Regions from separate parts of the Vibrio sp. TRT 29B02 genome, predicted to be linked through region 1. Evidence: riboswitches for the same ligand, from Rfam matches in the RefSeq annotation. Region 1 holds a riboswitch; each other region holds the start of a gene.
What was found. Region 1 has a riboswitch for thiamine pyrophosphate ahead of thiD (bifunctional hydroxymethylpyrimidine kinase/phosphomethylpyrimidine kinase). Riboswitches for the same ligand answer to the same signal wherever they lie in the genome.
Positions count from the first base shown of each region.

Region 2: another riboswitch for thiamine pyrophosphate. It lies ahead of thiC (phosphomethylpyrimidine synthase ThiC); the one in region 1 lies ahead of thiD (bifunctional hydroxymethylpyrimidine kinase/phosphomethylpyrimidine kinase).
Region 3: another riboswitch for thiamine pyrophosphate. It lies ahead of thiB (thiamine ABC transporter substrate binding subunit); the one in region 1 lies ahead of thiD (bifunctional hydroxymethylpyrimidine kinase/phosphomethylpyrimidine kinase).

Region 1 covers NZ_JBNJOJ010000025.1:24,315-31,714, forward strand. The annotation lists gene ACQEXT_RS15215 (PhoX family protein) at 159-2,036, shown strand; gene ACQEXT_RS15220 (hypothetical protein) at 2,428-2,580, shown strand; gene ACQEXT_RS15225 (LysR family transcriptional regulator) at 2,648-3,535, opposite strand; gene ACQEXT_RS15230 (HDOD domain-containing protein) at 3,628-4,458, opposite strand; TPP riboswitch at 4,571-4,680, shown strand; gene thiD (bifunctional hydroxymethylpyrimidine kinase/phosphomethylpyrimidine kinase) at 4,780-5,610, shown strand; gene ACQEXT_RS15240 (phosphatase PAP2 family protein) at 5,753-6,496, shown strand; gene ACQEXT_RS15245 (VOC family protein) at 6,627-7,112, shown strand; gene ACQEXT_RS15250 (hypothetical protein) at 7,230-7,400, shown strand, end outside.
Region 2 covers NZ_JBNJOJ010000033.1:20-7,419, forward strand. The annotation lists partial or broken gene ACQEXT_RS17555 (multicopper oxidase family protein) at 123-440, shown strand; gene crcB (fluoride efflux transporter CrcB) at 554-940, shown strand; TPP riboswitch at 1,015-1,113, shown strand; gene thiC (phosphomethylpyrimidine synthase ThiC) at 1,262-3,202, shown strand; gene ACQEXT_RS17570 (thiamine phosphate synthase) at 3,202-4,536, shown strand; gene ACQEXT_RS17575 (HesA/MoeB/ThiF family protein) at 4,526-5,317, shown strand; gene thiS (sulfur carrier protein ThiS) at 5,314-5,577, shown strand; gene ACQEXT_RS17585 (thiazole synthase) at 5,582-6,352, shown strand; gene thiH (2-iminoacetate synthase ThiH) at 6,372-7,400, shown strand, end outside.
Region 3 covers NZ_JBNJOJ010000014.1:82,999-90,398, forward strand. The annotation lists gene thiQ (thiamine ABC transporter ATP-binding protein) at 1-583, opposite strand, end outside; gene thiP (thiamine/thiamine pyrophosphate ABC transporter permease ThiP) at 567-2,171, opposite strand; gene thiB (thiamine ABC transporter substrate binding subunit) at 2,181-3,188, opposite strand; TPP riboswitch at 3,241-3,361, opposite strand; gene ACQEXT_RS10670 (flavin prenyltransferase UbiX) at 3,415-4,038, opposite strand; gene mpl (UDP-N-acetylmuramate:L-alanyl-gamma-D-glutamyl-meso-diaminopimelate ligase) at 4,053-5,405, opposite strand; gene fbp (class 1 fructose-bisphosphatase) at 5,714-6,730, shown strand; gene ACQEXT_RS10685 (DUF2799 domain-containing protein) at 6,776-7,135, opposite strand; gene ACQEXT_RS10690 (gamma-glutamylcyclotransferase family protein) at 7,199-7,400, opposite strand, start outside.

The DNA.
Region 1 (7,400 bases):
AGTGAACCATAGCGCACTTTAATGAAGTTGAAATGTAAATTCACTCTTTGTGTCTATTTTTATTAATCAATATGAAACAATGGCTTAACTTGTTTGTCATGCTGACTATCTACGATCTGCGCCAAAGAGATAAAAACTACTCAAGCAAGGAGTCAGCAATGTGGGATCGTGACAGTCAGGATTCTCAATTCAGCCAAATGATCGACGCGTGTTTATCACGTCGTCGTTTTTTAGCTGGTACCGCAGCCGTTAGTGCAAGTGCATTTCTTTCACTAAACCCAATTACTAAAGCTTTTGCCGCTAACAACGACAGTTCACTGCTCAACTTTGAAGCGGTTCCTGCTTCGACGGCCGATGCGTTTATTGTACCTAAAGGGTACAAAGCAACGCCGCTGCTGTCGTGGGGAGACCCTATTTTCCCAGATGCCCCTGAGTTTGACCCGAGTGGTAAGCAAGGTTCTAAGGCTCAATTGCGTCAGTTTGGTGATAACACGGATGGGATGAGCCTATTTCCTATTAGCGAAGACCGAGCGGTTATCGCGGTAAATAATGAATACACCAATTACGATCTACTGTTTGATCATGGTGGTAAAGCCATGACTGCCGACGATGTGTTAAAAGCTCAGGCTGCACACGGTGTTACGGTATTTGAAATCATTCGAAAAGGCGGTGAGTGGAAGCTGGATAAAAATGGCATGCGAAACCGCAGAATTACAGCCAACACTGAAATGAAACTCACCGGGCCTGCGGCTGGTCATGATTTAATGAAAACTGAGCTGGATCCTTCGGGAATGAAGCCGCTGGGCACGTTTAATAACTGCGCGAATGGTCAAACGCCTTGGGGAACATACCTAACTTGTGAAGAGAACTTCAATGGCTACTTTGGTACTAGAGCGAGTGCTGATCTTAGCGCTGACCATAAACGCTACGGAGTAAAAGCCGCACCAAGTAAGTATCAATGGCACGATAGTGATGAGCGTTTTGATGTTGCCAAGCACCCGAATGAACCTCACCGTTTTGGTTGGGTAGTAGAAATTGATCCGAATGACCCTACATCAACCCCACTGAAGCGCACGGCTTTAGGCCGATTTAAACATGAAAATGCTGCATTATTGGTGGATGACAGCGGTCATGTTGTGGTGTACCTAGGCGATGATGAGCGTGGTGAGCACCTGTACAAATTTGTTTCTAAGAACACATACCAGCCGGGTAATGACCAAGCGAATCGCAATCTACTTGAAGAAGGCACATTGTATGTGGCGAAATTCGAGATGGATGATAAACAACTGCGCGGTAAAGGTCAGTGGATCGAGCTTACACATGGTAAAAATGGGCTAACAAAGCAGAATGGTTTTATGGATCAGGCTGAAGTGATGATCTTTGCTCGTCGTGCGGCAACGCAAGTGGGGGCAACAACCATGGATCGTCCTGAGTGGGTCGCGGTTCACCCAGATAACAAGCATGTATTCTGCACCTTAACCAACAACAAAAACCGTGGTGTTAAAGAGGGACAGCCTGTAGGTGGTCCTAACCCGCGTAAAGAAAACCACTATGGTCAGATTGTGCGTTGGATGCCGAAGAACGGATCTCACATCAGTGACAATTTTGAATGGGATCTCTACTTGATTGCCGGTAACCCACAAGTGCATCAGGGTAGCCTGTATGCAGGCAGTGACAACATTAATGCAGATAACATGTTCAACAGCCCTGATGGTATTGGTTTTGATAGCGCGGGTCGCTTGTGGATTCAAACCGACGGCAATTACTCGAACAAAGGAAATTTTGCGGGTCAAGGTAACAACCAAATGTTGTGTGGTGATCCTATGACGGGCGAAGTGCGTCGTTTCCTTACTGGCCCAGTTGCTTGTGAGATTACCGGTCTTACCTTTTCATCAGACTATAAAACCATGTTTGTTGGTGTTCAGCACCCAGGTGAAGATGGGGCACCTTCGAACTTCCCTGGCGGGGGTAGCACTAAACCGCGTTCAACTATTATGGCGATTACCCGAGAAGATGGTGGCGTGATTGGCGCATAAACACTCATAAACTGGGTTTTAAAACGGGGCTTTGTGCCCCGTTTTTGTGTTGCTACAGGCGAGTTTGCGATAATTATGCATGTGTAGGCATAAAATTTGTGATCATCTATTCATTCACCACTAAATATAGTTGCTTCACGTGTACGGTATCACTATATTGAAAAGGTATCTCAGTAACTTAAAGGTGTAGAGAATCGAGTAAACTCCCAAAGTAAATACGAATAAACTGAACCCAAATCGACACACAGGGCTTAACGAACCCATCGTTAAGAGTGAATCGACAAACGTAATAGAACTAAGTATTTCCGTAGGCCTTTTGCTTTATCTTTCTCAAAAAGTCACATCTTCAAGTTATCGATACTTTGTTGATAACCACGGAGGAGGTTTGGTTATGCTATCACTTGGTCTTGTCGCTTTAGGCGTATTCGTATTCTTTTGCAGTTGGATAGTTCAACATGGTGTCCCCGTGTTGGGAATGAAACTCGATGAAGACGATTTGTTGCTGATCTCCGAGATGTCTGGTGAAGATGTTCTCGAGGCGTAAATGATGAAAAGTACAAAACACGTGAAAAAGGAGCCAGTGGCTCCTTTTTGCGTTTTATCCCTCTCAACTAATTCAACTGATTTTTCATGACTTGCCTAATGGTGTCAAAGCGAGCCGGAATTTGTCGGTGTCGTTTAGTCAGCAGATAGAGAGTTTCAATCACTTCACTTTTGGGCTGGTAGACTGCGATTTGCTCTTTGAGTGGAAAAGCCTCTAGAGCGCTTTTAGGCAAGATAGTAAACCCATGTCCTTGCGCGACAGGCAATAAAATCTGACTCAGTTGATTGATGTATCCCGTCGTCGGGATTTGATTGATATTGATCGCGGCAAGTTGGCTTTCCCCGCAGCGTGAAAAATAGAGCGACAAGTAGTGTTCGGCATCAGGGTGTCTGATCAGTCCGAGCTCTTTAAGCGCTTTTTCATCGAGTTTTTTGGTCATCTTTTCTTTAGGTAGCATCAGGCATAACGGCTCAGAACCAAACTTATGTGAATCAATACGTGGATCAGTAGGCTCGTTTGCCACAATCCCCAAGTCGACCTCGCCCTTGATGACGTCGGCAAGGATTTTGTGGTGAGGAGCCGCTTCCAGCAGGGGAATCAGCTCTGGGTGTTTACATTGTAAATTGAGCAGATGAGGGTAGAGCAGTAACGCCAGTGAACCCGAACAAGAGACAGACACCAGACCACTGTACGGATCGTCTTGGCTAAGTGAACTCAACATCTTTTTTTGTTCAGATTCTAGTTGGTTGGCGTAGTCATAGACTGTCCTTCCCGCTTCTGTGACGACAAATGTTTTGTTGTGTCTTTCGATTAACGCATGTCCGCAGATGTGTTCTAGTTTTTTGATATGCTGACTGACACCGGGTTGCGTCATAAACAGTTTTTCTGCGGTTTTGGTGAAGTGGCCGGTATCAACCAAAGTGACAAATGTTTTTAGCCAAGAAGGGTTTAGCATCAATACGGTCCATAACAAAAAATTATCTAACCTAGTTTAGGTGATAACACATTGTTTTGGTAGGGGAAGCGAGCCTAGGCTCGCCGTACGATTTACGCTGCGTTGAGCTCTATCGCTAACGCTTTTCCATTGCCGCGAAATTGATCTATGGTCGAGGCAAATGACGTGGAGATATTGAGCAAGCGTGAGTCGGGATGCTCGGCAAGATATCGGCTCTTGCCCTCATCACTTTCTAACTTGTCCCAATCGCGATGAATCGAACGGGCAAAGTGTAAGGTGGTGGCCATTTTAGGTGAAATCTCTGCATCGCGTGGTTGGTCAAAATTGGCGATGGCGTCGATCATGACATCTGGGAAGTGCCAGCTCTTGGCTAACTTCGCTCCTAATGTTGGCGCAGTGATATCAAGAATTTCTTCCTGAACTGCGATGGCATTTTCTCCTGCTTCTACCCGAGCGGTGATGATTTTGGCCTGTTCTGGAACCAGCGCATGGATCATCAGTTCACCGATATTGTGCAAGATACCTGTGGTAAAAGCTTCGTCTCCATCCATATCGGTCACATTGGCGATCTTACTGGCAATAATGGAAACTTCAAACGTCTCTTCCCAGTATTTACTGATATCTAAGGTTGGTAGCTTAGGAAATACCCCTGACAGCACTGAAACCACAACTAACGTCCTCACCGGTGCAGTACCAACGCGAACCAGTGCCTCGTTGACTGAGGATATCGTTTTGTTACCGCCAAAATGCGCAGAGTTGGCTAATCTGAGTAAGCGTGCGCTCAAGACCTGATCGGTGGCAATTTTATTGGCAAGAAGTCTGAAGTCGACGTCGTCTTTGGTCACCATGTCTAGCAGTTCTTGAAGAATTTTTTGAATCCTTGGTAGCTCGTTCAAACGAGATAGTAGTGCCTCCTGGCTCATAATTCTCTCCTTATTCACGTGAGCTAAACTACTATAGTTCACAATGGACGCCCCCTCCATCTGACGGATAAATAATTGATGTAATCGGTGAAAGTTTATTGTTATGATTTGTGACCAATAGTCGGGGAGCCTGCCCAATAGGATTAAGGCTGAGATCGCAAAGCGAGACCCGTTGAACCTGATTCAGTTAGCACTGGCGTAGGGAACTATATGTATATCGACCGTTCGGTCGTCATACTGGCATTCGATGGAGAAATCGGCTCATTGAGCTCTCTCTGCTCATCGCCATAGGTTCTTGTACGTCTTGTTGTAGGAGCCAAAATGCCACACTCTCAAGACACACCACCTATTGTACTCACTATTGCCGGCTCAGATAGCGGTGGTGGTGCTGGTATCCAAGCCGACATTAAGGCGATATCCGCGACGGGCAGTTATGCCTGTTCAGTCATTACGGCGGTTACCTCGCAAAATACACTCGGTGTTAGTGCCATTCATCCTATCCCTGTCGAACATATTGAGAGCCAACTCGATGCTGTTTTCTCCGATCTTAATGTGGTTGCTGTCAAAGTTGGAATGCTCGCGGACGCTGATATCATCGCGATGGTCGCGAGAAAAATTCGTTACTATCAACCCAAGTATTTAGTGGTGGATCCGGTCATGGTTGCAACCAGTGGTGACCCATTATTAGCCCAATCGGCGGTCGAAACATTGAAACAGCAGCTCCTTCCTTTAGCGGACTTGATTACCCCGAACTTGCCTGAATGTGCCGCTTTGACTGGGAGGGATATTCCTCACAATGAAAGCCAGATGACGGAGACGATCGATGCACTCAAAGCGCTAGGCGCTAAAGCGGTATTACTCAAAGGTGGCCACTTGAAGAAAACTGATAAGAGTAGCGATCTGTTGATTGAGCAAAACAGCAGCGAAGTGTTGAGCGCCAAACGAATTGAAACCAAAAATACCCATGGCACGGGGTGTACTCTCTCATCAGCGATTGCCTCTTATTTAGCTCAGGGTCATCGCCTACATAAGGCGGTGTATCTCGGCAAACAGTATATCTCTCAAGCCATCTCTCACGCAGATCAGCTTAAAGTGGGGCAAGGACATGGCCCTGTAAACCATTTCTTCTGTGGTCATGTCAATGTTCGCTAGCCGCATGAGTGATAAAGTCCCAAAGCGTGATCGGATTGGTGGAGGTGAGTTAACTTTCACCAATTTGACATTGAACTGATAATTTCTGCCAGTGAAGTAAACTACTATTCCTTCTCCTCTTGTGCTGCTGTGAATCTATATCGTGAAAAATCTGTTGAAAAATAAGCGTGATGGTCTGGTGCTGCTTGTGGCATTTTTGCTGGTTATCGCGCCGATGTCGTTAATTGTGAGTCATATTGATCTACTCAGTGAAGTGAATGACTTTACTGGGATAGTTTTCACCGTACTGACTGACTCTGCGGGTTCTTCAGGTTTTTTGTTTTCACTATCGCTTTTGGTGTTTATCACTTGGCGAATAATAGGCAACCATCCAGAATTCATTAATAAAATGGTGCAACTAGCGATTATTCTGGTGATCGGTTTTGCTGCTAAAACGGGCTTAAAGCATTTGACCGAAAGCCCACGCCCATACACCGAGTTGCTCGCGCATCAGTTACTCATCCCCAAACCAGAACACTTCTACAAACTAGACTCCTTGCAAAAATCTCAAGTGATAGATGAGATTTCGCAACAAGTCACCGAGTGGAGAACCCGTCACTGGCAGGGCGAAAAAGACTACTCATTTCCATCAGGACACACGATTTTTGCGGCGATTTGTTTAGCGTTTTTTGGTGGTATCTTTGTTAGCAATAAACGCTACACACTTGCGGCTTTACTCGGTTGTTGGGCTGTCGCTGTTGCCTATAGTCGATTGTGGTTAGGTATGCATAGGCCTATCGATTTAGTCGGCTCTGTTGTATTCGTTGCGGCGGTTTATGCTGCTGTTCCCCGATTTGATTGGGCAGTCAATAAGCTGCTTTCTAGGCGGATGAGTACGACCCACTAGCCAAGTAGTGGAGAATTTATTATAAATTTTTGTTATTATTTTTATAATTAATGATAATTTCAAGTAATTCTCTGCGCGCCATATACTCTGCTCATCGAAACAAACAAATGAAATGTATTTGGAGCAGATTATGAAAATGAATCACGTGGGCATCATGGTTGGCGATATGGATCAAGCGGTTGAGTTCTACACTCAAGCTCTAGGTCTTAGCATTGTGATGAACAATACTAAAGTTGTTGAAGAACGCGAGACGGCGATTGGTCGCATGTGTATCGCAGTATTCGGTGAAGGATTTAAAGGTTTCAACATCGCCCACTTAGTGACAACTGATGGCATCGGCGTGGAACTATTTGAAATGAAAGAGCGTCAGGAACGTCATGAGGTTGATTTCTCGCGCTTGGGTATCTTCCACTTTTGTCTACAAACAGATGACTTCGAAGGTGTGATGGAAAAAGTTGAGAAATTTGGTGGTAAGGTACGTATGGATGTGATGCGCTACCATCCAGAAGACGACAGCAAGCCAGCAAAAATGGTCTACCTAGAAGACCCGTTTGGTAACTTGTTCGAACTTTACTCACATACTTATGAAGAGACATACGCTTCAGATTACGAGTAATCGTCGACGAATTTAGAGAGGATTGGTGCTGCACCAATCCTTTTTTCTTGCCATAAGCTCTTGACCTTTACCTAGGGGTAAGGATTAACATCCAAAGTTCATAGATAAAGGTACGCCATGACTCATCCACTTAAATCATTAATGATTGTGATTTTCAGCATTATTGCAATGTTGATGTCGAGTTATGCCGCCAGTTCTCCGTCGATGGTTTCGATGATGTCTGCTATGGACTCCAGTACGCAGATGTCGCATCAGCAACATGCCACTGACCAGCCTGAATCTTTACAG
Region 2 (7,400 bases), on a different contig from region 1:
GGGAGTTCGAATCTCTCCACCCCTGCCATAATTAAGAAGGCTCTAGTCGAAAGACTAGGGCCTTTTTGCATTCTCAGCCCTTTCTGTTCTTCCGGCTTGTACGCTAATTGGGTCTCGGGATGAGCTGGGTAATTATGTCTATGATTAGAACGCTCTATAAGCTATCTCAGCATAAGATTAGACCCGGAATGAGGGTTGATATCACCTTTATCGCTCCAGCGGCTGGAGAGCGCATTTTTGTGCGTCAGATGAAAGGGCCTTTTCCATTTCCTCTCTGTTCCTTTTCGGTGATCGAATCTGATCTGCCTGATCAGTCAGTGATTCCCGTTATTCCCTTGAATCCAATTCCTAAGCTTGATCTTAATAATGCAGAGTTAATTGATTTTGTATTTGAGTGGGAGGGTATGAGCAAAGATAATATTCCAGCTCCATTAGTGACACCTGTAACCTTTTAAATTTCAAACTTTGTTTGATTTAAGATGCTATGAATTTTGGTCGATTATTTATCGATGATCGATACAATATCAACCAGAAAATAGTTTTTGGGGGAGTTATGGGTCAGCTTTCTATTCTTGGTTTTATCGCAGTGGGGGGTGCCTTTGGTGCTTGTTCGCGTTATTTGATATCTGAGTTATGTATCATGCTGTTTGGTCGAGGCTTTCCATACGGTACGCTAACCGTTAATGTGGTGGGTTCTTTTATAATGGGCTTGCTGATTGCAGCGTTTGAGAACGAGCTTCTTGCACCAGAGCCATGGAGACAGATTATCGGTCTTGGCTTCTTAGGTGCCTTGACTACGTTTTCTACTTTTTCGATGGATAACGTTTTACTCATGCAGCAAGGCGCATTTTTCAAGATGGGACTGAACGTGTTGCTCAATGTCGCGTTGAGTATCTCTGCTGCTTGGGTAGGATTTCATCTACTGGTCAAAAGTTCGTAGTGATTTTTTGTTCATTTTTTTAACAATTTTTGTACAGGTCGGCTTGGTTTAACCAAGCCGATTTTATATACTCGCTTTACTTGTCGGAGTGCCATAAGGCTGAGACCGTTAATTCGGGATCCGTTGAACCTGATCAGATTAGTATCTGCGAAGGGAACAAGAGAAGATACCTTAACCAGTATCAAACTGGTTAATATCAAATATCGATTCTGTAAACAGTCATACTTTTAGCACTGTTTTCGATACCTCTTGTCGCATCTTTCCGCCAAGCATTTTTATCCAAAATCTTTTTATCTAGAATAACAAGCAAGGAAAAATGCTATGTCGAGTCGCAAACAAGCGAGACTGGAAGCTAAACAATTCATCGATACGTTGTCTGTTCAACCGTATCCTAATTCACAAAAAGTGTACGTAGAGGGCACTCGTCCTGACATTCAGGTCCCTATGCGAGAAATCACGCTGTCTGATAGTCTAATCGGTGGCACTAAAGAATCCCCCATCTTTGAGCCTAATGAACCTGTACGCGTCTATGACACTTCCGGTGTCTATACCGATCCAAACCACAAAATAGATCTGTATAACGGACTCCCTAAGCTTAGAGAAACTTGGATTGAAGAGCGTAGCGATACTGAAATTCTTGACGATGTCAGTTCGATTTACACTAAGCAGCGATTGGCAGACGAAACGTTAGATGACCTTCGTTACGGCAATCTACCAAGAGTTCGACGCGCTAAAGTCGGTCACTGTGTGACTCAACTGCACTACGCCCGTAAAGGATTAATTACTCCTGAGATGGAGTACATCGCTTTGCGCGAGAATATGGGACGCGCCAAGTATCGTGATGAAGTGCTTAATCAACAACATCCTGGTCAAAGTTTCGGTGCCAACTTGCCCAAAGACATTACCGCTGAGTTTGTTCGTAATGAAGTTGCTCATGGACGCGCAATAATCCCATCTAATATCAACCATCCAGAGTCTGAACCTATGATTATTGGCCGAAACTTTCTAGTTAAGGTCAACGCTAATATCGGCAATTCATCGGTTACATCGTCTATCGAGGAGGAGGTTGAGAAGTTGGTGTGGGCCACTCGTTGGGGGGGCGATACGGTTATGGATCTCTCAACAGGGCGCAATATACACGAAACACGAGAGTGGATATTGCGTAACAGTCCAGTGCCAATTGGTACGGTTCCTATGTATCAGGCTCTTGAAAAAGTGAACGGTATTGCCGAAAACCTTAACTGGGAGGTGATGCGTGATACGCTAATCGAACAAGCGGAGCAAGGTGTTGATTACTTTACTATTCATGCCGGACTTCTTCTTCGATATGTGCCAATGACGGCCAAACGAGTAACAGGTATCGTTTCGCGGGGCGGTTCCATTATTGCCAAATGGTGTTTAGCTCATCATCAAGAAAGCTTCCTCTACACGAACTTTAGCGAGATATGCGAGATCTGCGCGAAGTATGATGTCGCACTATCGTTAGGTGATGGTCTTCGCCCAGGCTCAGTTGCTGATGCTAATGATGAAGCTCAGTTTGCTGAGCTACGCACGCTTGGTGAACTCACCAAGATAGCTTGGGAATACGATGTTCAGGTCATTATTGAGGGGCCAGGCCATGTCCCAATGCATATGATCAAGGAGAATATGGATCAGCAGCTAGAACACTGTCATGAAGCCCCTTTTTATACACTTGGTCCGCTCACAACTGATATTGCTCCAGGCTACGACCACATTACCTCTGGTATTGGAGCTGCGATGATAGGTTGGTATGGCTGCGCAATGCTTTGTTATGTGACGCCAAAAGAGCATCTTGGTTTGCCTAACAAAGAAGATGTTAAAACCGGGATGATTACCTACAAGCTTGCTGCACATGCGGCAGATTTAGCGAAAGGGCATCCTGGTGCCCAGGTTCGTGATAATGCTTTGTCAAAAGCTCGCTTTGAGTTCCGTTGGGAGGATCAATTTAACCTAGCGCTAGACCCAGATACAGCGCGTGCTTTCCACGATGAGACTCTGCCACAAGAGTCGGGCAAAGTTGCTCATTTCTGTTCAATGTGTGGTCCTAAGTTCTGTTCTATGAAGATCTCACAGGAAGTTCGTGAGTATGCTAAAGACACCGAACAGGTGGCAGCAGATCAAGCTATATCGATAAAAATGCTCGATGACCCGCTGGAAGGAATGCGTCAAAAATCGGCAGAATTTCGTTCTACAGGTTCAGAGTTGTACCATCCTGCTGTTCAGCCAGAGGTAGCAGAGTAGTGATGAAAATCCTTATACCTGCGTCATGTATTGCAATGACGGGGAATGTTCAGCAATGTCTGTTGTTGGCTAGAGAACAAGGATTTGATATCGAGTGTATTGAGTTGGGCGTTAGCCCAACTCTACATTTCCAACTTGTTCGCGACCAACATATCACTCACATCAGTACAGACTTAATATCTAAGCATGATGGTCAGGTGCTTCTAGATTACGTGCTTTACTATCATGGTTCGATTGATATTGAGAGATATCTAGAGCAACCCAAGAATTCTATTTATATCGATGTAGAAGATGCTGAGCAAGGCGATGTAAGTTGCATTCTGTCGCAGTTCGATATCTGGAGGCATCCAGACACAGGGGAGGTGCGAGCACTTTCCGCTGCGCCTTCGCTCTTGTTTCATCCCAAAGCGCATTTTGTGTGGGTGCTGACACTACTTGCTCTGGACTTTCCTATTGAAGATGCACTGACATTAGCCCGAGCAATGTTGGCTTCCTGTGATGATGTTTCACGTGAAACACTTTCCAATCCAAGGATGGGGTTCAACAAAACATGGCCAAGTTCCTATGCTCATTTTCCTGTACCTGTTTTAACTGATTCACGACTTGGTATTGATGTGAATTGGTCGACTGCAAATCAAGCCTTATCTTTTCCATCGTTATCGAAGTTAGCGTTGGGTCTATATCCTGTTGTTAACAGTGTTGAATGGATCGAGCGTTTACTTGAGTTAGGCGTGAAGACGATTCAGCTACGAATTAAAGATCCACATCGGCATGATTTAGAGCAGCAAATAGAAAGAGCTGTAGCGCTTGGTCGCCAGTACCACGCTCAGGTGTTTATCAATGACTATTGGCAGCTGGCGATAAAGCACTGTGCCTTCGGTGTTCATCTTGGACAAGAAGATATAGAGCAGTCCAACCTCGATCTACTGAGAGAAGCTGGAGTATGTCTTGGGCTGTCGACACATGGGTATTATGAGTTGCTACGTATAGCGCAGATTTATCCGAGTTACATCGCCTTAGGGCATATATTCCCAACAACCACAAAGCAAATGCCTTCATTACCACAAGGATTGGTTCGGTTGGCTCTATACCAGCAATTGATCGATACCATTCCTTATCATGGGAACCAAGGACTTCCTACCGTAGCGATTGGTGGTATTGATCAAACAAATGCGCATCAAGTTTGGCAGTGTGGGGTTTCCAGTCTCGCGGTAGTCAGAGCAATCACTGAAGCTGACTCAATAGAGCAGGCTATAGAGTTTTTTCAACAAGTAATGAGTAAGCACAGCGTTCGAGACAAAAACAATTCAGAGGAACTTACACATGCTAAGTGATGAAGAATTTGTTAGATATCAGCGCCAAATCGCCTTACCTGAGTTTGCTGAACTAGGGCAGCTGGCGTTATCAGAAGCACACGTATTAATCATCGGTTGTGGTGGATTAGGCAGTGCTGCGAGTCTATACCTATCCGGCGCAGGGGTAGGAAAGATAGTGATTGTCGATGATGATGTGGTTGATCCGAGTAACTTGCATCGTCAAGTCATATATCGGGAGCAGGACGTCAATAGACCAAAGGTCATTGCGACTCAAACGCAAATTAGAGCGTTGAATTCTAACGTTGCTATTAGAGCGATCAATAGACGACTAGATAGTCGGCAATTGAGTCTCGAGGTCATGCTTGCTGATGTCGTTTTGGATTGTAGCGACAACATGACGACTCGACAGATGACCAATCAAGCTTGTATTGAACAGCGCAAACCTCTGATCACGGCCGCGGCAATAGGATGGAAAGGTCAGTTTTCCGTATTCGATTATCGTAATTCCGACTCCGAAAATGGCTGTTATCGCTGTTTGTTCCCGTTCGATGAGCTAACACATCCGGTTAGATGCAGCGAGAGCGGAGTGCTGGGTCCTGTTGTTGGCACAATGGGTAACTATCAAGCCATCGCGGCAATTCAGCTTTTAGTTACCGGCAAGTTTCACTTTCAGCCCGCAACCTTACATCTATTTGATGGGTTAAAGCTTGCTTGGCAAACCTTATCGATAAACAGAGATAGTCAATGTTCTGCTTGTGGGTCGTTAAGTCAGACTAAAGTTTCAGAGGTGCAAATATGAGTACATCAAATAAAGTTTCGGTGTCGTCTAATTCGCTAGATAGTACCAGTAGTTCGACGATAACCATTGAGATCAATTCAATTCCACAGCTTGTACCTTTTGGCTGTAACCTAGAAAACATAGTGACCCAGTTTGCCATTACGGATTCTGGGTACGTATTTGCGATCAATAATCAGGTTGTGCCACGCAGTGACTGGAGCAATACCATTCTCATTGAGGGAGACAGCATCTCTCTATTTCAAGCTATAGCAGGGGGCTGAATCAATGCTTAAAATTGCCGACAAAAAATTTAGCTCTCGTCTGTTTACCGGAACAGGGAAGTTCGCCAATAGTGAGTTGATGGTAAAAGCCATTGAGGCATCTGGCTCTGAGTTAGCCACTATGGCTCTTAAGCGTGTTGATGTTAACGATAAGCAAGATAATATCTTGCAGCCACTTATCAATGCAGGTGTTAACTTACTTCCGAACACCTCTGGTGCAAAAACCGCAAAGGACGCAATCTTCGCAGCTCATTTAGCGAGGGAAGCGTTAGCAACCAACTGGCTTAAGTTGGAAATCCATCCTGATCCTAAGTACCTAATGCCAGACCCAATAGAGACGCTGCTTGCAGCAGAACAACTGGTTAAAGATGGTTTTATCGTTCTACCTTATTGCCATGCTGATCCGGTGTTATGTAAGCGCTTAGAGGAAGTAGGGTGCGCTGCTGTTATGCCTCTTGGAGCGCCAATCGGCAGCAACAAAGGTGTTGTGTCGCGCGACTTTCTTGAGATCATTATTGACCAAGCGAATGTCCCCGTTGTTGTCGATGCTGGTATTGGTGCACCATCTCATGCTGCACTCGCGATGGAAATGGGTGCAGATGCCGTGCTTGTCAACACAGCGATTGCGGCATCTACTCATCCTGTAGAGATGGCGATAGCATTCAAATTGGCCGTCGAATCTGGTCGCATGGCATTTGAAGCAGGACTCGCAGGAAAAGCAAACCATGCGATTGCATCTAGTCCTCTCACATCATTTCTCGATCAACTGTCGTAAACAGCAGTGAGGAGAGCGAATGAGTTTTGTTGAACAGTACAAAAAATACAATTGGCATGATATTTCGATGTCGATCTATGCCAAAACCGCCAAAGACGTTGAGAATGCTTTGGCTAAGAGCCGGCGAGACTTGGAAGATTTTAAAGCGCTAATCTCTCCAGCAGCAGAGCCCTATCTTGAGCAAATGGCCCAACTGTCATATTCAGCGACACGTACACGCTTTGGTAACACGATGTCGCTCTATATACCGCTCTATCTTTCAAACTTATGTGCCAACGCTTGTACCTATTGTGGATTTTCTATGGAGAATCGCATTAAACGTCGCACATTGAATAAGCCAGAAATCGAGGCAGAAGTCGAGGCGATAAAGCGTATGAAGTTTGACAATGTGCTGCTGGTAACTGGTGAGCATGAGACTAAGGTAGGCATGAACTACTTTAGGGAGATGGTTCCACTAATAAAGCAGCGCTTTAACTACTTAGCTATGGAGGTTCAGCCATTACAGGAGCATCAATACGCAGAGCTTAAAACACTCGGTTTGGATGCGGTCATGGTCTATCAGGAAACTTATAACGCTTCCACTTATGCCAAACATCATTTGCGTGGCAATAAAATGGATTTTGACTTTAGGTTGGATACGCCAGATAGATTAGCTAAGGCTGGTATCGACAAAATTGGTATCGGAGCTCTAATTGGTTTGGATGAGTGGCGCACTGATTGTTTTTACGTTGCAGCACATCTCGACTATCTCGAACGGACGTATTGGCAATCACGTTACTCAATTTCTTTTCCTCGGCTGCGACCATGTGAGGGGGGAGAAAGCTCCGTTGTACCGAAATCTGTTATGAGCGATAAACAGTTAGTCCAGCTTATTTGCGCATATCGATTGCTCAATCCAGAAGTTGAGTTGTCACTTTCTACCAGAGAGTCACCTCAGTTTAGAGATAATGTTTTATCACTAGGTATTACGAGTATGTCAGCGGCGTCAAAAACTCAGCCTGGGGGATACGCTTCAAATGACGCGGAGCTTGAACAGTTTGAGATCAGT
Region 3 (7,400 bases), on a different contig from region 1:
CTCTGGCATCACTAATATGATGAGTCACCATCAGTACGGTAATTTGTCGCTCTCTTGCTAAGGTTTTAACCAGTCCCAGCATTTCCTCACGTAGAATCGGATCGAGAGCTGAGAAAGGTTCATCAAGTAACCAGATGGGATGAGGCTGGACGAAGCTACGAGCCAACGCAACTCGCTGACGTTGACCACCGGAGAGTTGCTCTGGTAAACGCTCAAGGTACTCCTCAACGCCAACCTGCTTAGCCGCTTGTTCCACCTGTTTATTCTGCTCGGCAGTCAATTTCAAGCCAGGGTGTAAGCCCAATGCAATATTCTGCCTTACTGTTAAATGAGCAAATAAGTTGTGTTCTTGAAACAACATAGCAAAAGGACGTTGATGAGGTTCTTGCCCCACAAGATTGGCACCGTTTACTTCAATCCGCCCACTACTAGGCTCAATAAAACCCGCAACTAAGGCCAACAGTGTCGATTTACCAGCACCACTAGGCCCCATCAAAGCCACAACAGAACCTTGTGCGACACTCACATCAAAATGAAACAACTCATCATGGTAGTAATAATCGACTTTAGTCAGCGCTAACATAATTTACCTTTGAATTCGCTTTAAGCAGTTTCTCAATCACAGCAAAACAACCGACACTGAGCATTAATAACGTTAAGGAGACTACCGCTGCAGCGTCCATTTGATAGCTACCAAGGAGTTGGAAAAGATACAGTGGTAGTGTGCGAAATTCTTGGCTACCAAACAAGGCAATCGCGCTTAGATCACCGATGGCAAACATAAAGCTAATTGCAAATGCATGGGCGAGCGGCTTCTTGAGCGCTTTCCATTCGACAACCCGAAAACGTTGCCACCCTTTCATTCCTAGACTGGCACATACATATTGGTATTGCTGTTCTATATGCAGCATCGGCTGAGCTAATGTTTTTATCACATAAGGCAGCCCCATCAAGGCATTCACAGCTACGACAACAAAGAACGCAAGGCTAAACACATCGGTAAAACTGCGCAGTAATAGAAACACACCTGTTGAAATCACTAGCCCTGGTGTGACAAGAATAATCGTCCCGATCAACTCTATATGATCCGCGCTCTTTTCCCGTTTATTGAGCCTTAACCTACGGCTAGTAATCAATATCGAGACACCCGCTATCACCGCAACAAAGCTAGCCAGCGTTGCAACTTTTACCGATGCCCATAACGCCAACCAAAAACGGCCATCGCTAAATATCTCTAGCGCCTGCTGATTGAGACCACTCAACACCACCATCAGTAACGGAGGCAAAACAAGTAACATCGCAGCACATATCCACCCCCAGTCCCAACACTTAGATGCCCGAGTGTCTTTACATAGATAGACATATCTAGACTGGCTACCTGGCGTCACCGCCATAGGTTTAGCTAAGCGTTGAATAGCCAAAGCCATAACACCACACAACATCATCTGCCAGATCGCCAGCAGAGCACCGGCCTGTAAGTCAAAATCAAATTTAATCGCTTGATAAATGGCAAGCTCAATAGTGGTTGATTTTGGGCCTCCCCCTAATGCCATTACTGTTGCAAAACTCGTAAAGCAAAGCATAAAGACCAAACCACTGACATGTGGGAGCTGTTGTCGAATACGGGGCCATTCAACCCAACGAAATTTGTCCCAGTGCCCCATCCCGAGGTGAGCACAAAGCTTATGCTGTTGCTGAGGAATCGAATCTAAAGCTTGTAATAACAGACGGGTTGCGTAAGGAAGATTAAAGAACACATGGGCAAGCAAAATACCATTCAACCCATAAATCGAAAATGGGAGTTTACTGTCTAAACTGGTAAATAACTGAGCCACTAAACCACTATTACCATAAATAGCCAGTAGCCCAAAAACACCAACCAGCACAGGTAAAACGAGCGTGGTCGCAAACAGCTTGAGTAATAACGCTTTGCCTAGGAACTGTCGACGCGAGAGCGCGTGCGCCACAGGAATCGCCAAACCTACACTGATCACAGTCGAAAGGAATGACTGGTAGAAGCTGAACTTGGTAACATGACGATAGTAAGGATCACTCCAAACATGACTCACATCGAGAGTTGGCGCATTGACCAGCAATGCACCTAAGGCAGAAATAACAAAGGCCGCGATAAATATCGCGACCCAAATGCCTATTTTGGGAATGTTACGCAAAAGACAACCTTAGAAAGTTAATGCGCTTTGCCACTCACGAATCCATGACTTGCGATTATCCGCCACTTCATCAGCACTAAAACCGAGAGCTTTGCTTGGTACTGTCAGAGTCTCAAAACCTTTCGGTAATGCAACTCCCGTTACTGGATACATCCAGTTACCCGTTGGCATCGCCGATTGGAAACCGTCACTGAGGATAAAATTCATAAACTCATCAGCAAGCTGTTCGTTTTTTGAACCCTTAACTTTGGCTGCCACTTCCACTTGAGTGTAATGACCTTCAGCGAAGTCTGCTGCCGCAAATTTCGCGTCGTTCTCAGCAATCAAATGATAAGCAGGTGAAGTGGTGTACGAAAGAACCAAATCAGATTCACCCTCAAGGAACATCGAGTACGCTTCTGACCAGCCTTTGGTTACGGTAACGGTTTTTTTCGCTAACTTTTGCCATGCCTGAGAAACGTCATCACCGTAGACGGACTTCATCCATAACATTAAACCTTGTCCCGGCGTTGAAGTACGTGGGTCTTGGTAGATAACTTTAAGATCTTCACGAGATTCAACCAACTCTTTCAAGCTCGTAGGTGGATTCGCCAATCTTTCCTTGTTGTAAACAAAAGCAAAATAGCCAAAGTCATAAGGAACAAAGGTCTTGTCATCCCAGCCATTCGGCAGAGTCACAGCACTGGTATCGACATTATGTTGGCTAAGCAAACCCGTTTTCTTCGCTTCTGCCATTAAATTGTTGTCTAACCCCAAAACGATGTCCGCTTTGCTGTTTTCCCCTTCTAGACGTAAGCGATTTAGTATCGATACACCATCATCTAACGCGACAAAATTAACGTCACAGCCACACTGTGCTTCGAATGCTTTTTCTACCGTAGGGCCTGGACCCCAATCTGCGGCGAAGGAATCGTAAGTGTAAACAGTCAAGGTTTTGTCTGCTGCAAGAGCAGAAAAGGACGTTAGGCTAACAACAGCCAGAGTACTGATTGAAATGGTATTTAGAGTGGTTTTCACTGCTCGCTCTCTCCTTGTATGAGCGGCACAGGCTTGAGGGACAATGTGGTTAAGGATGTCCAGACTCAATTCCTACGCCAGCATTATCTGGTTCAGGTACACGGGTCCCGAGCAAAGCTCGATCTCAGCTGAGTCCAATATAAATGGCCTCTATCGCTCCCCGATGAGTAACGGACAAATTGTAATAGTTATGTGACTCAATAGCTAGAGTTGATGAGAAGAACTCTTAACTACGTTGGTCATATCCCCAACGCGGTACCAAGCCCTGCTCAATGCCAAGATGATCTAAAATACGTGCGACCATAAAATCGACAAGATCTTCTATCGAATTGGGTTGATGATAAAAACCTGGAGCCGCAGGCATAATCGTGACACCCATCTGCGACAATTTGAGCATGTTTTCCAAATGAAGAGTCGAAAACGGAGTCTCCCTCACCACCAAAAGAAGCTGTCCACGCTCCTTCATCACCACATCCGCTGCTCGCTCGATTAGATTATCCGACATCCCATGTGCAATCGCGGCTACACTACCGGCTGAGCAAGGACACACTACCATCTGTTTTGGTGCCGCAGATCCCGAAGCAACAGGAGAAAACCAGTCATCCTTGCCGCAGACAACCAGTTTTTCTCGGGCACATTTAAAATGGTCAACCAACGCTTGCTGTGTCGCTTCAGGGTGAGCGGGCAATTTCAGATCATGCTCGGTAGCGAGAACCACACGAGCGGCAGACGAAATCAGCAGATAAACTTGATAGTCCGCAGCAAGTAAGCACTCTAACAGCCGCAATCCGTAAGGCGCACCGGATGCTCCAGTAAAAGCTAAAGTGATGGCTTTATGTTGTTTGTTCATTCTTTAAAACTACGTTATTGAGCCAGTTTATCCACCAGCTTAGTGTGAATACCTTCAAAGCCACCATTGCTCATCACAAGAATGTGATCACCCGCTTTCGCACTCGTCACGATCTTCTCCACAAGTTCATCAATCTGTGCGCTCACTTGGGCAGGTTGGTGGCACTGATTGGCTACATCTTCCACCGACCAATCAATGTTGTCAGGCTGGTAAAGAAACACTTCGTCAGCGGTTGCCAATGATGCCGCTAAGGTTTCCTTATGAACACCACGTTTCATCGTTGCGCTGCGCGGTTCCAATACCGCAATAATTTTCTCTTTGCCGACCTTGTTACGTAATCCACCTAGGGTAAGTTCAATTGCGGTAGGATGATGAGCAAAATCGTCGTAGACGGTCACACCGTTCACTTCACCTTTCAGTTCCAGACGACGCTTAGTATTAATAAATTTAGCCAATGACTCACAGGCCAAATCTGGTGTCACTCCGACATGGCGCGCCGCTGCAATCGCCATCAAGGCATTATCGACGTTGTGGTCACCAACCAAGTCCCATCGAACAATACCCACTTCTTCGCCTTGGAAGAACACCTTAAACTGAGACCCATCTACAATCAGCTTCTCAGCCTGCCAATCGCCCTCTTCACCGCTAAATTCAGTCTCACTCCAGCAACCGCGTTCTAATACATCGGCAAGATCAGCATCTTGCTTAGGCGCGAGAATACGACCATTTCCAGGAACGGTACGAACAAGGTGATGGAATTGTCGCTTAATCGCTTCTAAATCATCAAAGATATCCGCATGATCGAACTCAAGATTGTTCATCACTAAAGTGCGTGGGTGGTAATGTACAAACTTAGAACGCTTGTCAAAAAAAGCACTGTCGTATTCATCTGCTTCGACGACAAAAAAGACACTTTCGCCTAAACGTGCTGAAACACCGAAGTTTCCTAGTACGCCACCAACAAGAAATCCTGGCTGATAACCACAGTCTTCTAAGATCCAAGCAAGCATGCTCGAAGTCGTTGTCTTGCCATGTGTACCCGACACCGCTAGCACCCAACGGTCATGGAGTAGAAACTCTTGCAACCATTGCGGTCCAGAAGTGTAACGAATTTGGCTGTTTAGCACGTACTCAACGCACGGATTACCTCGACTCATTGCATTACCGATAACAACCAGATCCGGTGCTGGGTCAAGCTGATATGGGTCAAAGCCTTCTATGATTTCAATACCTTGCGATTCCAGCAACGTACTCATCGGTGGATAAACATTCGCGTCACTACCTGTCACTTTGTGTCCAAGCTGACGAGCGAGTATCGCTGCGCCACCCATGAAGGTGCCACATATTCCCAAGATATGAATGTGCATAACTGACTTTGTCCTAGGCAAAAATTATCTGTTCATTATGGCGACAAAGCACTGAAAAGCGAACTACTTTGATCACCAATAATGATGTTAACCCATTCAGTTGATTACTCTTCATCCACACAAACTGGCGCGGTCATCAATGCAAGCCGAAGATGAGTCGACAAATAAATTGAGATCTCAAGCAGTTAGTTCATTACCAATAAAAAGATCTTACTTTTAGAATTAACACGGGCACTGATTCAAGATCCGTAAGAGATAGACACTGTCCATCCCCCCATATTTTTGAGCGACTTTTTAAAGGAAAAACCATGTCTGGAATGCGCACCCTTGGCGAGTTCATTGTTGAAAAGCAAGCGGACTTCCCCCACGCTAGCGGTGATCTATCATCCCTACTCTCTTCTATTCGTCTTGCGGCCAAAATTGTTAACCGAGAAATTAACGCAGCTGGCCTAGGTGATATTACTGGTGCTGTTGGCACTGCGAATGTTCAAGGCGAAGACCAGCAAAAGCTAGATGTTTATGCTAACGACAAATTTAAAGCCGCTCTTGAAGCTCGAGATCAAGTGTGCGGTGTCGCGAGTGAAGAAGAAGATGAAGCGGTAGCGTTTAATAAAGAACTCAACAAAAATGCTAAGTACGTTGTTTTGATGGACCCACTAGATGGTTCTTCCAACATCGACGTTAACGTTTCTGTTGGTACTATCTTCTCAATCTACCGTCGTGTGTCCCCTATCGGCACACCACCGACAGAAGAAGATTTCCTTCAACCAGGCCACAAACAAGTTGCTGCAGGTTATGTTATCTATGGTTCTTCAACCATGTTGGTATACACAACAGGTAACGGGGTTAATGGCTTTACCTACGATCCATCGCTAGGTACGTTCTGCCTTTCTCACGAGAATATGATGATCCCACAAGATGGCAGCATCTACTCGATTAACGAAGGTAACTACATTCGTTTCCCTCTTGGCGTGAAGAAATACATCAAGTACTGTCAGGAAAACGCCCCAAGTGAACATCGCCCATATACTTCACGTTATATCGGCTCACTCGTTGCTGACTTCCACCGTAACTTACTCAAGGGCGGTATCTACCTTTACCCAAGTACGCAAAGCCACCCAAACGGTAAACTTCGTCTATTGTACGAGTGCAACCCTATGGCTTATATCATTGAACAAGCGGGCGGTGTTGCCTCTGACGGTGTAAACCGAATCATGGACATCAAACCTACCGAGCTTCACCAGCGCGTCCCTTTCTTTGTCGGGTCGAAAAACATGGTGAAAAAGGTCGAAGAGTTTTTAGAGCTTAATCGCGAAGAAAACTAACCTTTGCACACAAAAGAGCCGACAGTTGTCGGCTCTTTTTCTAGGTTAGAACATCGACCCCGCAGTGGAGTTTCGACCTGACATATAATCTTGACTAAAGAAGGGATCGAGCTGATCGCAAACACCGTGATAAGGTCTTCCTCGCACGCCCAACATATAAGCATTCTGCCCGCAGTAATTAAGACGCCCTTGTTGATAACCTTTGGTGTAGGCGTCATAAAGTGCCTGATTAAAAAAGCTGCCGCTATCTAGCTTGGCAAGTTGCTTCTCAGATTGCTGTATATAACCCTTGTCTCCGCGAGAGAGTCCATAATTGAACCAATCACTCTCTACGCTACTGAGTGGGGTCGGTTGAGAAGCGCATCCCGCCAGCAACAACAACCCCAGTGTTAACATGTATCTCATGCTCTCCTCCTTTACCTTTAGTGGGCAGTTTCCTCGCTACTTGATATAGACTGGAGCAAATTACTACACTTTCTGGCACCAGTCTCCTGAGGCGATTAATACATCTAACTGGCTAATATCTTGATAGATATAGACCCAAGCAAGACCAAATGTTGTCTCTATCTGCTCCCGTCGATAAATGACCGGAACATCTTCGATGGAGTCCAACTGCTCAAGAGTGTGCTCATCTATTAGATAGACCTCGCCGAAAATCGCACTCTGTCCA